One region of the Rhizobium acidisoli genome, then DNA from elsewhere that is predicted to be linked to it. Evidence: riboswitches for the same ligand, from Rfam matches in the RefSeq annotation. Region 1 holds a riboswitch; each other region holds the start of a gene.
What was found. A riboswitch is a leader RNA that binds a small molecule or an ion and turns the genes downstream of it on or off. The one in region 1 is predicted to bind cobalamin.

Region 1 (4,797 bases):
CCTCGAAGCCGCAGAGCTGACCGGTCTTCAGGTCGATCAGCGGCTGAAAAAAGGGTTTGATCGCCTTGTTGGAGATTGCGGCACGCAGCCTGGTTTCCAGCGCCGCGCGTTCCGCAACTTTGTCCTGCATAGCCGGTTCGAAAACCAAATAATGGTTGGGGCCGCGTGATTTCGCCTCGTACATGGCGAGGTCGGCCCGATGAGCGGCATCCTCCAGCGGTTCGGTTCCCTCGGCCCAGCGGTCGTAGCCGACGCTGGCGCCGACTTCGACGGCAAAACCATCGATATGGATCGGCCGGGTGACCGCCTGGATCAACAATTTGGCAAAACGCTCCTCGCGCTGCGCTGTCAGGGCAAAGGCGACAATGATGAATTCGTCGCCGCCGAAGCGATAGACGCAATCGGCATTGCCGAGCGCGCAGATCCTTCTGGCAACCTCGATGAGCAGAATATCGCCGCCCTTGTGGCCGACGAGATCGTTGACTTTCTTGAAGCCGTCGAGATCGACGGAGAAAAGCGTGACGTTCTGGTCCCACTCCTCGATCTGGTCCTCGTCGTCCTTGATCGGCCGTGACAGGATCTTGCGTTCGAAGGCGTAGCGGTTCGGCAGCTTGGTCAGATGGTCGTGAGTTGCGGTCCAATCGGCCTTCGCCTGGGCGGCGGCGCGCAGTTCCGTTTCCTTGCGCAGGTCGGCAATGCGCAGCACCGAATAGATGAAGCTCATGGCGCCGGCGATGCCGAGAGCCAGAACGAGTTTGTCGGCACCATATTCGCCGAAACCGGTCATGAAGAAGACAAGGCTGTCGTCAAGCTGCAAAAGCGCGCCGAGGAGCCAGAGAGTTATCCCAAGCCCGACGATCGATACGCATTGCCTTCCGGCCCTGCTCTGGAAAAACACCGGCATATGGCCTTCTCCATCTCCACCCTATGCCGAACTATCATGAAAGTCTGAAATGTTCGTTGAAACCAGAAGGCGAATTTTTGGGGACAGCAGCCTCTTGCTGCACCGTCGAGAGACGGACGCACTTCTGGTGACGCGGGGAACGGAAAAAACGAAGGCGAGCGTGCTGGTGCATCGCTCGCCCTTTCTCGTGTTTCAGGCGGTGACCATCAACAGCGGAACGCTGACGATGAGACCGACCAGAACCGTGATTGTGGCGACACGCATTAAACGCAGGCGACGCGTGCGCTCCCCACTCCAGTCATATGTCATGTCTTCCATCTCCTTGGGACAAGGAAGTAGTCCCGGCGAAACCGGGTTCAATAGAGATGACGCGATTTGCTTGTGTAAGGCTGGATAAGCATCAGGGATCGCTAATGCTGGAAACGCAGAGACCAGCGCCGTCCGTTGCTGGTCATGCGAATGACGGCGAGCGGCTCGACATCGATGAGCCAGAAGGAGGAGGGCGGTGCCTGGAGCACATGGGCTACCGCCGCTCGGATGACCGTGGCGTGGCTGATGGCGATCACATGGCCGCCGAGGGCGGATTCGTTGTCCATCCAGCTGGCGACGCGTGTTCGAAGATCAACAAGGCTCTCGCCTCCGTGAGGGGCGGCTTCCGGACTTGTCATCCAGGCCATGAGGTTCTCCGGCTCCTCGGCCTCGATCGCCGCGATCGACTTGCCGGCCCAGCGGCCATGATCGCAATCGCCAAGTGCAGGGTCTATGCGAGCTTGAAGGCCGAGCGCGTCGACAGTCTGGCGGGCACGCAAAGCCGGGCTTACGGCGATACGATCGGCGCGGGGCAGGGCGGTCATCCTGCCGGCTTCCTCCGTTGCCTTGGTTTCCAGCGGTTCGTCGATCGGAAACATGGCTTTGCGGCTCGCCGCCGTTGCACCATGGCAGATCCAGGTAAGGCGCGTGTTCATACAGTAGAGCAGCCCTTGGCCGGCAGGTGAAGTATCGTTGACAGTCTCTTCGGCGTGCAGATATAACCGGGCTGTTGCGGGTTTGGAAGCCGGTGGAAATCCGGCGCGGTCGCGCCACTGTGACCAGCGTGTCGAAGGTTTTTCGCGCTGGAAGTCAGACCTTACCGCACAAGCACTCTTTCGACTGAACGCGTCATTCCGGAGGAATACATGTCTGACACCACTTTCGCGCCCGTCGCGGCACCGGCACCGATCCCCGTAGGAGAAATCCTGCCCTGGGCGATCTTCGGCGGCCTGCTGATGCTCATCGCCATCTATTTCGTCGGCACCGAGGAAGGCGCGACCGCGCTGTTCAACGGCATGTATGTGCACGAATTCGTGCATGACGCCCGCCACCTCCTCGGCTTTCCCTGCCACTAAGGGGGATACTGACATGGTCGGAAATCTTCTACTTCGCGGCATGCTCGCGGGGCTGATCGCTGGCATTCTGGTTTTTGCTTTCGCCCATATCTTCGGCGAGCCGCTGGTCGATGCGGCAATCGCCTTCGAGGAGGCGAGCGCCCAGGCGGCCGGCGAAGCTGCCGAACCTGAAATCGTCAGCCGGGCCACACAGGCCGGTCTTGGCCTTTTCACCGGCGTCATGGCCTACAGCATTGCCGTCGGCGGGCTTTTCGCGCTCGCCTTCGCTTTCGTGCATGGCCGCGTCAGCAATCTTTCGGCGCGCGGCACCTCGGCGGTCATTGCCCTTGCCGCCTTCGTGGCGATCGTTCTCGTTCCCGCTATCAAATATCCGGCCAACCCGCCGGCGGTCGGCAATGCCGATACGATCGGCGTCAGGACTGAGCTGTTCTTCCTGATGATCGTCGTTTCGCTTGCTGCCCTGATTGCCGCGGTGGCGCTGTCGCGCCGTCTTTCCGAGCGTTTCGGCCCCTGGAACAGCGCGATCATCGCTGGCGTCGCCTATCTCGTCTTCATCGGCCTCGTGCTCTATTTACTGCCGCCGATCAACGAGGTGCCGGAGAACTTCTCGGCCATGGTGCTCTGGCGTTTCCGGACGACAACGCTCGCCATGCATGCGGTCCTCTGGGCAACACTTGGCCTTGCCTTCGGGGCGCTGGCGGAAAAGCGGCTTGCCGTGAAGGACGGGCAGCGGAGCCGGCCGGCGAGGGCCTTCTACTGAACGCATCGAGGGGCGCCGTTTTGCCGGCGCCCTTAGGTTTTCGTGCCACTATGAAAAGCTGCAGAACCATAACACTCCTGTCGACGGCTTTTGCCGCCGCTTTCTTTTGCCTGCCTGCTGAAAACGCCCTTGCTCATAGCCGCAACGCCGGCGGCAGCCATGCCGGCCTCGATATACCTGAAATCTCGCATGGAGAGATGGCGGTGATTTCGGACTATCGCGGCCGAATTATCGACCTGGCGTCCCGTGCAGTCGATACGAACGAGCCCTTCCGGCGCGTTCTGAACTATGCCGAAATCCAATATTCCTATTGTCTCTGGGGCCGGATGCCGGGCAGCGTGAGCGACGAGGAGAGCCCATTCAACGAATGCGCCCATGCCTATCTAGCGGCGGCCAAGGCGGTCTTGCTCTCGATGCGCGAGATGCCGGGGGAGGCCGTTGCGGCTGATGAAATCATTTCCGCGGTCGATGCCGACATGGTGCGGCGCAGCCTAGCGCTCATCACCTGCCGGTTCAGCGGCGAGGCCTTCAACACCGCCGATGTCGTCAAACCACGCTGGAATAAGGTGCCGTTTCATCTAGCCAGCATGGCGTCGCTGACGGGGCTTGCCGCTCTGTTCGCGCTTGTGGTGTTTGCACTTCGCCACGGTCTGCGGCCGACGGCTCAATCGTCGGAATAGCGCTGCTCGCGCCACGGATCGCCATACATGTGGTAGCCGTTCTTTTCCCAAAAGCCGGCTTCGTCATCCGGTATCAGCTCGATGCGGCGCAGCCATTTGGCACTTTTCCAAAAATAAAGATGCGGCACGACGAGGCGCATCGGGCCGCCGTGGTCCGGCGTCAGTGGCAGGCCTTCCCAGGATGTCACAAGGATTGCGTCCTCGGCGGCGAAATCGGCAAGCGGCAGGTTGGTGGTATAGCCGTCATAACTCGTCAGCATGACGTAACCGGCTTGCGGCTTCGGCATAGCGAGATCGAGCAGATCGCGGGTCGAAACACCCTTCCATCTATTGTCGTAGCGCGACCAGGTGGTGACGCAGTGGATATCGCTGACCTTCGTGCTCTGCTCGATCGCCTGGAAGTCGGCCCAGCTGAGGCTGAGCGGCGTTTCGACGAGGCCGCCCACATCGAGCCGCCAGCTTTCCATGGAGATGGCGGGCTGCTGGCCGAGATCGAGCACCGGCCAGTTCTTGACGAGGTGCTGGCCGGGCGGGAGGCGCTCGGTTTCAGGGCGGGCGATGCGGCCGGTCAGGAACTTGCCCTCAGCCGCCCAGCGACGCTTGGAGCTGGTGAGCTTACTGTCGGCGGGGGTGTTGTCGTCGCTCATGAGCGGAGCCTCCTTGCGATGCCGCAATAGGACATTCGGCCTGCCGGGTGTCAAGTTTCGGCAGGCTCTTGGAAATCCCTTTCGGCGTCATTAAACTTGATACTGTCGGGTATGCCTCGCTGGGGAGTGGAGGCGGAAAGGGGAGGAGCCGGACCTGTCTTCGAGATATCACGCGATAGCGGCGTTGCTGGTGGTGCCGCTGATCATCTTCGCCTTCTTCACCTATGGAAGCGCAATCGCGACACGCGCCTATATGGGGGAGGCCTCGGCGCAGGCGGGAACGGCGCTGCGCCTTGCCGTCTCGGCGCTCAGCGGTCACCTCAACCGCTACGAGGCGCTGCCGGCGCTGATCGCCGACCACGACGACATCAAGGAACTGGTGAGCGCGCCCGACGACACAGCCTTGCGCGACGCGGCCAAT
Region 2 (4,797 bases), 910 kb from region 1:
CCGACCATGCTGACGACGCTTGCCGTCATCGCCGCCGTCAGCCCGAACAGCAGGATCTGGACGCGGCGCACGGCAATGCCGAGCGAGGCGGCCGCATCCGTGCCGAAGGCGAAAGCATCGAGCGCCCGGACATGGGCCATGCAGATGAGGAAACCGGCAAACGCGATCGGCACCGAGAGATAGACATCCGGCCAGCGCACGCCGCTGAGCGAACCCAGAAGCCAGAACAGAATGCCGCGCGCCTGCTCGGCATTCGCCGATGTCGTCACGATGTAGGAGGTCAGCGCAGTGAAGAGCTGCGAACCGGCAACGCCGCACAGGATGATGCGCTCGCCGGTTCCCCCCGCACCCGTCGCAAGGAAGCCGACCAGCAGAAAGGCAATGACCGCGCCGATGAAGGCGCCGCTGGACAGGCCGAGAACACCGTAGCCGAGGCCGAGGATCATCACGCAGACGGCTCCCGTCGAAGCGCCGGCGGAGATGCCGAGCACATAGGGTTCGGCCAGCGGATTGCGCAGCAGCGCCTGCAGGACGGCACCGCAGAGCGAGAGCGACGCGCCGGCGCTGGCTGCAACCAGCGCCCGGCTCAGACGATAATCCCAGACGATGCCCTGGTGGATGCGGCTGAGCTCGAATTGCGTTCCGAAAAGCCGGTTCGACACCGCCTCCGCCGTCGTCGCTAGCGGGATCGCGATCTCGCCGATCGAAACGGCAAGGCTGATCATCAGTCCGAGAAGGAGAAGGGCTGAAATGGTGAGCGCGGCAAGCGCCCACCATCCTTGTTGCCTGACCGACACTGCCTTCACTGCGACAGGCCGAAGGATTTGATGCCGTTCGCCAAGGTCTCGATGCCGTCGATCGTGCGGATCGTCGGGTTCATCGATTGCGCGTCCATCATCACGAAGTGCTTGTTCCTGACGGCATCGAGTTCCTTGGTCACGGGGTCGTTCTCGAGAAAATCGATCTTGACCTTCGGATCGTCGGCGGCGTAGCGGCGCCGGTCCATGGTGGCGAGCACCATGACGGCCGGGTTCGCCTGGGCGATGGTTTCCCAGCCGACCAGCGGCCATTCCTCTTCGGTCGTGAGGACATTCCTGGCGCCGATCGCCTTCAGGATATAGGCAGGCGCGCTGTTCTTGCCGGCGATGAAGGCATCGCCGTTGACTTCCTTGCTGGAGAACCAGAAGACGATAGGCAGGTTCTTGCCCGATGCGCCGGATATCGATGCGACGGCATCCGCCTCGCGCTTCTTCAACTTGGAAATCAGCGCATCGCCGCGCTCCTTCACGTCGAAGATCTCCGAGAGCTCGGCGATCTCACGGTAGACCAGCTCCATCGTGAACAGCTCCTTGCGCACACCGTCGCCGCCATCGGTGTTGACCTTGGCGACGCAATCGGCCGGCGCGAGATAGGTATTGATCCCGAGATCCTGGAACTGCTCCCGCTTGCCGACGGAGCCCTGTGCGCCGACATGCCATTCGAACTCGGCCGCCACCAGGTCGGGCTCCTGTCCGACGACGGATTCGAAGCTCGGATCATTGTCGGCGAGACGCTTTATCTTGCTGTTGGCCTCGGCATATTGCGGCAGGACCGGACCGACCCAGACGGCCGTGCCGGCGATCTTCTCGGCAAGGCCGAGCGAGAAGAGAATTTCGGTCATGCCCTGGCCGATCGAAACGATCTTCGATGGCGCTTTCTGGAACGTCACCTGCTCACCGCAATTGGTGATGGTCAAAGGATATTGGGTGGCGGCAAGGCTCGGTACCGCAAGGCCGATCAGCCCGAAGGCAAATGTCATGGTGGCGAGAATCTGGCGCATGAAAACCTCGATTGAAGGAAAAAAGCACGGTTATGCCGCACGCGCGGCCGAAGGCACGCTGACGCGCGCTAGCCGCAGGAGGTCCAATCGAGACGGATGCATGCCGAAATTCGGCGGAGGTTCAGAAGGTCAATCATGTCTGTTCCTTGTCCGGGCATCCCCGCCCGGTTGATTGGATCGTGATTGACGGCAGGTCTCCTGGCTTGCGGATATCCGTCTTTCATCCGCCTTCCCGCGATATATCGCAGTGGCGAGGCTATCAGCCCTTCAGAGATGGCCGGTCGCTGGCCACACCTGAGATGATCGACAATCCGCATACAGTTGCGGGGGCAGCCACGGTCTCGGTCCCTTCTGGGTCGTCCTCACCGTGTTCCCTATTAATCCCCTTGGAGTCATCTTCAGGGAACCGTCGCCCCCAGTTACGTCGCCGGCCCGCGCGACGTCAATGATTATTGCGGAGGATTGGGTCTGGTGGGCGAAAAATGGAGACGGACCGTCGGAGCGCTGTCGGCCGGTATAGTGCCAGCATCCTCACCCCAGGATAGGGCTCTCTTAAGCATCCTCCCGTTCCCACTGTCGTGGGCGCGGCATCCAGCAACCTCCCTCATGCTGAGGTGCGCAGCCCGAGAGGGCGAAGCCTCGAAGCACGCCGCAACGGTGCTCCTTGCTAAAAACACATCCCGCTCTGCGAATGAAGCACCCGCCTCGTCTTTCGAGGCTTCAGCCTTCGGCTTCCGCACCTCAAGATGAGGCTCTCTTGAGCGTCGACACAAGATCTCCCGTTCCCGCTGCGTGGGTGCGGCACCCTCCGACCTCCCTCATGCTGAGGCGCGCAGCCCGCAAGGGCGAAGCCTCGGAGCACGCGCCGCAGCGCTGCTCCCTGCGTTCCTACAACGCATCCAGCGGAATCTTCAGATAGCGCCGGCCGTTCTCCTCGGGCTCGGGCAGCCGCCCGCCACGGATGTTGACCTGCAGCGCGTGCAGCATCAGCTTCGGCTTCGGCAGCGTACGGTCGCGCGCCTGGCGCAGCGCCACAAAGCCGGCCTCGTCGATGCCCGATATATGCGGATTGGCGCCCCTCTGGGCGGTCACCGTGCTTTCCCAGCGGGGATGGCGACCGCCAGGCTGATAGTCGTGGCCGGAAAAGAGCCGGGTCTCCTCGGGCAGCGACAGGATGGCCTGGATCGAGTGCCAGAGGGCGCTGGCGCTGCCGCCGGGAAAATCAGTGCGCGCCGTGCCGGAATCCGGGGTGAATACGGTGTCGTGCACGAAGGCGGCGTCACCGATCACATAGGTCACCGAGGCAAGCGTATGGCCGGGCGAGAACATCACACGGGCTTCAAGCCCGCCGATCTCGAAAGTGTCGCCCTCGGCAAACAGCCGGTCCCATTGCGAGCCGTCGGTTTCGAGTGCCGGCCAGTTGTAGATTTCCTTCCAGAGCAGCTGGACCTCGGTGACATGGGCGCCGATCGCTGTCGGCGCGCCGGTCTTTCCCTTGAGATAGTGCGCGGCGGAGAAATGATCGGCATGCGGATGCGTGTCGAGGACCCACTCGACCGTCAGCCCTTCGCTGTCGATATGCGCGAGGATGGCGTCGGCATTGGTCGTTCCCGTCGCACCCGACATCTCGTCGAAATCGAGCACCGGGTCGATGATGGCGCAGCGTTTCGTGACCGGGTCTGAAACGACATATTGCACACTGCAGGTGCGGGGTTCGAAGAAGGCCTTCACGACAGCCGCCTGCCCTGCCCGCTTTTCCAGCCAGCGGCGTGCGACGGCAAGATCGAAGCCGAGGTTTTGACCGAAGGCCTCGACGTCCCCGGGTTGCATCCGCCCGTCGAGCACCTCTCCGAGCGCATAGAGCGTCAGCGCCCGGGTGCCGCTCTTGCAATGAGCGACAACCGGCCCCTTCGCTTGCATCATCGCCCTCTGGAAGGCGCGGATATCGGCCTCGGTGATCTCGGCCCCTTTCACCGGCACGAAGCTGTAGGCGAGCCCCGCGGCGGCGGCAGAAGCCTTTTCCGCCGCATCGCCCGGCTGCCCCGGCTCCTCGCCATCCGGCCGGGCATTGATGACGCCGGCAAAACCGTCTGCCGCAAAAGCAGCAAAACCGGCGGCATCGGGCTGCCCCGCCACCGATATCAGCTCATTGACCCTCACGGATGTCATCGAAGCCCCCGCGCTGCCTGCATCGGCAGTATCGCATGTATATCGGTACAATCTCACAAGTATATTGCCGAGCGCAAGAATAGTCGCTTGGCATCGTTCCCCTGCGTCTGCAACCAGCCCGCGGACTGACAATGCCGCCGGAGGCGCTGCCGCCCCTACCGGCCCGGCTCGTCACGATCAAAACGACAGCGTCGCCGCACCTTGTCTGATTTCGGCATGCATGGCGCTGGCGCCGACGATGATGACGCCGTCGAGCATGTCTTCCTGCGTATAACCGCGCGATGTGACGCAGGGCGGGCAGGCCCAGATCGTGCCGCCGCGCTGCTGGGCCGCGTGCCGGCGGCGTCTCGATGCTGCCGCGGCTGACGGAAATCATCTTCATCGAAATTCTGCGCCATCAGATCATGATGGCCGAGCCGCGCTCGGTCGGCTGGCTGGCAGCACTCGCCGACCCCTCGCTTTCGCGCTGTCTTTCTCTCATTCACGACGATCCCGGGCGCAACTGGTCGCCGGAGGATCTGGCCACCGCTACCGGCCTGTCGCGCAGCGCCCTTGCCGACCGCTTCCAGGCCATGCTCTCGACCTTACCGATCCGCTATATGAGGGATTGGCGGCTCTATCTCGCAAGCGTCGCGCTCGCCACCTCAAGCCGGCCGATCGCAGCGATCGCCGACGAAGCCGGCTACGCCACCGAAGCCGCCTTCAACCGCGCCTTCTCCCGCGCCTTCGCCACCCCACCGGCCGCCTGGCGGGCGACGGCGCGGGAATAGGGGTTAAGACATCAATTCGACGGCATTCACCTAATCGGC
Region 3 (4,797 bases), 1.1 Mb from region 1:
CGAGCGACATCCTCGCGGTCTATACCGGCGCCAGGACGAGCGCGCGCATCCTTGCCGGCGAAACCCGCAGAGGAATGGGCGGTTCCATCGATGCCGCCATCCTGCTGGCCGACCTTCGCAATTTCACGGCTTTGACCGAGGTCTATCAGCCCGCGGAGATCGTCGGGTTTCTCAATGAGCATTTCGAGCTGATCGGCCGGCATGTCGAGGAAAATTCCGGCGAGATCCTCAAATTCATGGGCGACAGCGTGCTGGCGATCTTTCCGACCGAGGCCGAGGATCCGCAAAAAGCCTGCAGGGCGGCGTTGGCTTCGGCGCAGAATCTGCTGAAGGCCAACGAAGAGCTCAATCGCGGGCGGACGCGCAACGGAGGCCCCGATATCGGCATCGATGTCGTGCTGCATCTCGGCGAAGTTTTCTACGGAAACGTCGGCGCCCACGACCGGCTCGACTTCACGGTGATCGGCAGGGCGGTCAACGAAGCCTCGCGGCTGGAAAAGCTCTGCGGAATGCTCGAGCAGGACCTGCTGCTGTCGGAGAGCTTCGCGGCGACCTTAGCCGTCGCCTGCGAGTATCTCGGATCGTTCGAATTGCGGGGCGTGTCGAAGAAGGCAGACGTCTTCCGGCTGGCCGACGCCGCGTCATAACACCCCTTCAAATTTCGCCGGAGACTTCGCGGCGGCGGCGGTCAAGTTCCTCGCTGTAGCGGCGCAGCGTATAGCTTTCGCTGAGCTGGCCGATCACCTTGCGTTCGATCAGGTTGTTGACGACGGCGAGTGCTTCGCTTTCGCTCTTGTCGAAGATCGCCGCCGCCTGCCTGGCATTCATCTGCGGCTGCAGGAAATCGTTGCGGTAGTGGATGAAATCGGCGAGCGTCTTGCCCTCGTCCTGCGCGTCGGTCGGGTTGGCGTAGATCTCCGGCACCAGAACGAGGCCGGCATATTTGTCGCTCTCCTCGACGAGGATAACGCGCTGGGTCGAGCCGATTGGGAAGGCCTGCTTGAATTCCTCCAGCGAGATGCCCGCCCTTGCCGTCTTCACGTCGGCGCGCATCAGCTTGTCCACCGTCAGGTTGCGGATCCAGCCGACGTCATGGGCGCTGCGGATGCTTTCGCCGCGCAGATGGAAGCGCCATGTGGCGAAGGAGTATCCGAAGGTCGAGCGCACGACGAGCGAGGAGGTGATGACGGCGGCGAGCACCAGCGCGGTGATCGGAAAGTCGCCGGTGATTTCGAGCGCCAGAAAGGTCATCGTCAGCGGCCCGCCGATGACGGCGACGGCAAGCGAACTCATGCCGACCACGGCATAGATGACGGGCGTCAGCGTCGCATCGGCAAAATAGGGGCCGCAATAGGCAAAGAGCTTGCCGAGCAGGGCGCCCATGAACAGCGAGGCGAAGAACAGGCCGCCCCTGAAGCCCGAACCGATCGAGATCGCCGAAGCCAAGGATTTCAACAGGAAGAGGCCGATCAGCGCCGGGATGGCGACGTCGCGGGAGAGGTTCAGATGCAATGCACCGTGGCCGGCCGAAAGCACCTGCGGCGAGATCATCGCCAGCAGCCCGACGATGATGCCGCCGAGCGCCGGGCGGAAGGGCGGGGCGATCGCGCTCTTGCGGGCCAGTTCCTCGACGAAGGAGACGCCCTGCATGATCAGGATGCCGACGCCGGCCGAGACCGCGCCGAGCAGCAGCGCCGGGATATAGTCGGCCGGCACGACCGCACCGAAGCCGCCGATATCGATGGTGAAATCGCCATGGGTGAGCAGCCTTGCGATCAGGGTGGAAACGAGGGCCGAGACGACCACAGGGGTCAGCGAGACGATCGTATAGGTGCCGATGATCAGCTCGAAGGCATAGAAGGCGCCGGTCAGCGGCGCGTTGAAGGCGGCGGCGATTGCGCCGGCTGCGCCGCAGCCGACGAGGACGCGGAGATCCGAGCGGCGAAGCTGCAGCTTCAGGCCGAGTTTCGAGGCGAGGCCGGCGGCAAGCTGGGTATAGCCGGCCTCCAGGCCGACGGAGGCGCCGAAACCGTTGGAGATCAGGTTCTGCACCGCGACGATAATGCTGTCGGTCAAGGACAGGCGGCCGCCATGCAGCGCATTGGCCTCGATCGGGTCGACCATCGGCTTCTTGCGGCGTTTGGCCAAAATGAAGAGCAACAGGCCGAGCAACATGCCGCCGATGACCGGGGCGGTGAGCAGCAGCAGCTTGTCGTCGATAACCGACGAGCTCAGCCTTTCGCTGTCGGCGATACCGAAGACCAGCTGATGCAGTTCATTGGAGACGAAGCTCATGCCGGTCACGGCAAGACCGGAAGCAATGCCGACGACAGCACCCGCCAGAGACAGACCGACTTCGCTACGGCGGGTCAGCGCCCGCAGCCGTCTCGGATCGAAGAAAACACGCAGCGCTCGGAACCGGCGCCGATCCAATTTCATAAGCATGGCAAGACAACTAGGCAGGAAGAGACCCGGTCAAGGGCGAAGGTGCAGTCCGCATGCGACGCAATTGCGGCGAAAAGCCGGCGCGTAGGTCAAATATTTATGACGTAAGCCTCTGATAAATGACGATATTCCTGGTCGAGTAAGTCGTGTTTCAGTGAGCGTGCCTGCCTTGCCGCCGATGGCCGACCGCCAAGGCCGGTTGACTTCACTCTTGAGCTTGCCTAACCATCCCTCAACGGATGGTCATCTGACCATCCTCGGATATTAACGGATGGTTCCGGATCGGCGTTACGCCTTCCGGATGAAAAGGGAATGTGACGGGGCGGACCCACACCGGGCGCCTTCATCACAGCCGACCCCGCGACTGTAGAGCGGTCAGGGTCTTCCATCCGGCATCGAGCTCTTCCGGCTGGCAGCTTGCAATCGTGCAGGCAGGCGGGACGGGCGACATGCCGGAAAAGCCACTGGACATGCATGGTGATCAACCGGGGTCGGACGCCTCCATTTCTACGAATCGTCCACCTTTTCACCGATGCAGCCGGGAAGGCGAGGCAGATCCGCCGGCACGATCAGGGGCGACCGGTTTCCGGTCCGCCCCGATCGCGGCCGACAACCGCGAGCCAGGAGACCTGCCATTCGTGCCGGGCGAAAAGCCCAACCCTGGGCAAGAGACCCGCTGCCAGCACGGAGGTTGTTTTGGCTGAACGATTGAATTCGGCATGGCTTGGTGCGGTCAATGGCGCAACGGGTTGGACGAGGGGGCCATACGGCTCGCAATTTATTGTCCTTCGCTTGCGCTATGCGCATTCGCTTCTATCGTCGCTCACCCCCTCATCCGGCTGCCGCCACCTTCTCCCCGATGGGGAGAAGAGGTACGTGGCGACGCCTCGGTCCCTCTCCTGCCACTGCGATCAGAGAGACGGTCAAAGACAAAAGCTTGCTCCCTCTTCTCCCCAGCGGGGAGAAGGTGGCCCGAAGGGTCGGATGAGGGGGGCGGCACGGCGGGCCCTATCCTGCCAAAGGGCGGCGCTCACATGACGGTTGGCCCGATCACTACAGTCTTCATCCTCGGCGGCGCACGCTCCGGCAAATCCCGCTTTGCCGAATCCCTCGTGGTTTCAAGCGGCCTCAACCGCCACTATCTCGCGACCGGGCGGGCCTGGGACGAGGAGATGCAGGCGCGCATTGCCCAACACAGGGCCGATCGCGGCCCATCATGGACGACGCATGAGGAGCCGCTCGATCTCGTCGGCAAGCTCGCCGCCATCGATGGTGAGGACCGCGTCGTGCTGATCGACTGCCTGACGCTCTGGGTTACCAATCTGATGATGGAGCAGCGCGATATGGCCGGAGAATTTTTGGCGCTCGCCGATTATTTGCCGCGGGCAAAGGCGCGGCTTGTTTTCGTTTCCAACGAGGTCGGCCTTGGCATCGTGCCGGACAATCGGATGGCGCGGGATTTTCGCGATCATGCCGGCCGGCTCCACCAGATGATCGCGGCAAAGGCCGCCGAAGTCTATTTTATCGCGGCAGGCCTGCCGCTGAAAATGAAGGGTTAAATCCATGAACCAGCAAAAGATTCCCGCAACCGTCATCACCGGCTTCCTCGGCGCCGGCAAGACGACGATGATCCGCAATCTGCTGACCAATGCCGGCGGCAAAAAGATCGCGCTGATCATCAATGAATTCGGCGATCTCGGTGTCGACGGCGAGGTGCTGAAGGGCTGCGGCGCGGAGAACTGCAGCGAGGATGATATCATCGAGCTGACCAATGGCTGCATCTGCTGCACCGTTGCCGACGATTTCATTCCGACGATGACGAAGCTTCTGGAGCGCGAACAGCGGCCCGACCATATCGTCATCGAAACCTCGGGCCTCGCTCTGCCGCAGCCGCTGGTCGCCGCCTTCAACTGGCCTGACATTCGCACCCAGGTGACCGTCGACGGCGTCATCACGGTGGTCGACAGCGCGGCTGTCGCCGCCGGCCGTTTCGCCGATGACCATGATGCCGTCGAGGCGGCGCGCAGCGAGGATCAATCGCTCGATCACGAGAGCCCGATCGAGGAACTGTTCGAGGACCAGCTCACCTGCGCCGATCTCATCGTGCTCAACAAGACCGACCTGATCGACGTGGCCGGCCTTGGCCGGGTGCGCGACGAGGTCGCCGCCCGCACCCAGCGCAAGCCGGTGATGATCGAGGCGAAAAACGGCGAGGTGCCGGCCGGCATCCTGCTCGGCCTCGGCATCGGCACGGAGGACGATATCGCCAACCGCAAATCCCATCACGAACTGGAGCATGAGGACGGCTCGCCGCACGATCATGACGAATTCGACAGCTTCGTCGTTGAGCTC

Region 2: another riboswitch for cobalamin. It lies ahead of CO657_RS11925 (ABC transporter substrate-binding protein); the one in region 1 lies ahead of CO657_RS16300 (CbtB domain-containing protein).
Region 3: another riboswitch for cobalamin. It lies ahead of cobU (bifunctional adenosylcobinamide kinase/adenosylcobinamide-phosphate guanylyltransferase); the one in region 1 lies ahead of CO657_RS16300 (CbtB domain-containing protein).

Annotation. Positions count from the first base shown of each region.
Region 1 covers NZ_CP034998.1:3,317,755-3,322,551, reverse strand. Annotated here, with positions in the region: gene CO657_RS16310 (putative bifunctional diguanylate cyclase/phosphodiesterase) at 1-904, opposite strand, end outside; gene CO657_RS16305 (histidine phosphatase family protein) at 1,315-1,869, opposite strand; adenosylcobalamin (AdoCbl) riboswitch at 1,925-2,067, shown strand; gene CO657_RS16300 (CbtB domain-containing protein) at 2,080-2,289, shown strand; gene CO657_RS16295 (CbtA family protein) at 2,303-3,049, shown strand; gene CO657_RS16290 (hypothetical protein) at 3,100-3,729, shown strand; gene CO657_RS16285 (sulfite oxidase-like oxidoreductase) at 3,714-4,376, opposite strand; partial or broken gene CO657_RS16280 (sensor histidine kinase) at 4,488-4,797, shown strand, end outside.
Region 2 covers NZ_CP034998.1:2,405,963-2,410,759, forward strand. Annotated here, with positions in the region: gene CO657_RS11920 (FecCD family ABC transporter permease) at 1-806, opposite strand, end outside; gene CO657_RS11925 (ABC transporter substrate-binding protein) at 803-1,819, opposite strand; cobalamin riboswitch at 1,991-2,245, opposite strand; gene blh (bifunctional sulfur transferase/dioxygenase Blh) at 2,708-3,988, opposite strand; partial or broken gene CO657_RS11935 (DsrE family protein) at 4,166-4,315, opposite strand; partial or broken gene CO657_RS11940 (helix-turn-helix domain-containing protein) at 4,318-4,758, shown strand.
Region 3 covers NZ_CP034998.1:2,195,816-2,200,612, reverse strand. Annotated here, with positions in the region: gene CO657_RS10910 (adenylate/guanylate cyclase domain-containing protein) at 1-647, shown strand, start outside; gene CO657_RS10905 (chloride channel protein) at 655-2,445, opposite strand; cobalamin riboswitch at 2,706-3,096, shown strand; gene cobU (bifunctional adenosylcobinamide kinase/adenosylcobinamide-phosphate guanylyltransferase) at 3,480-4,004, shown strand; gene cobW (cobalamin biosynthesis protein CobW) at 4,009-4,797, shown strand, end outside.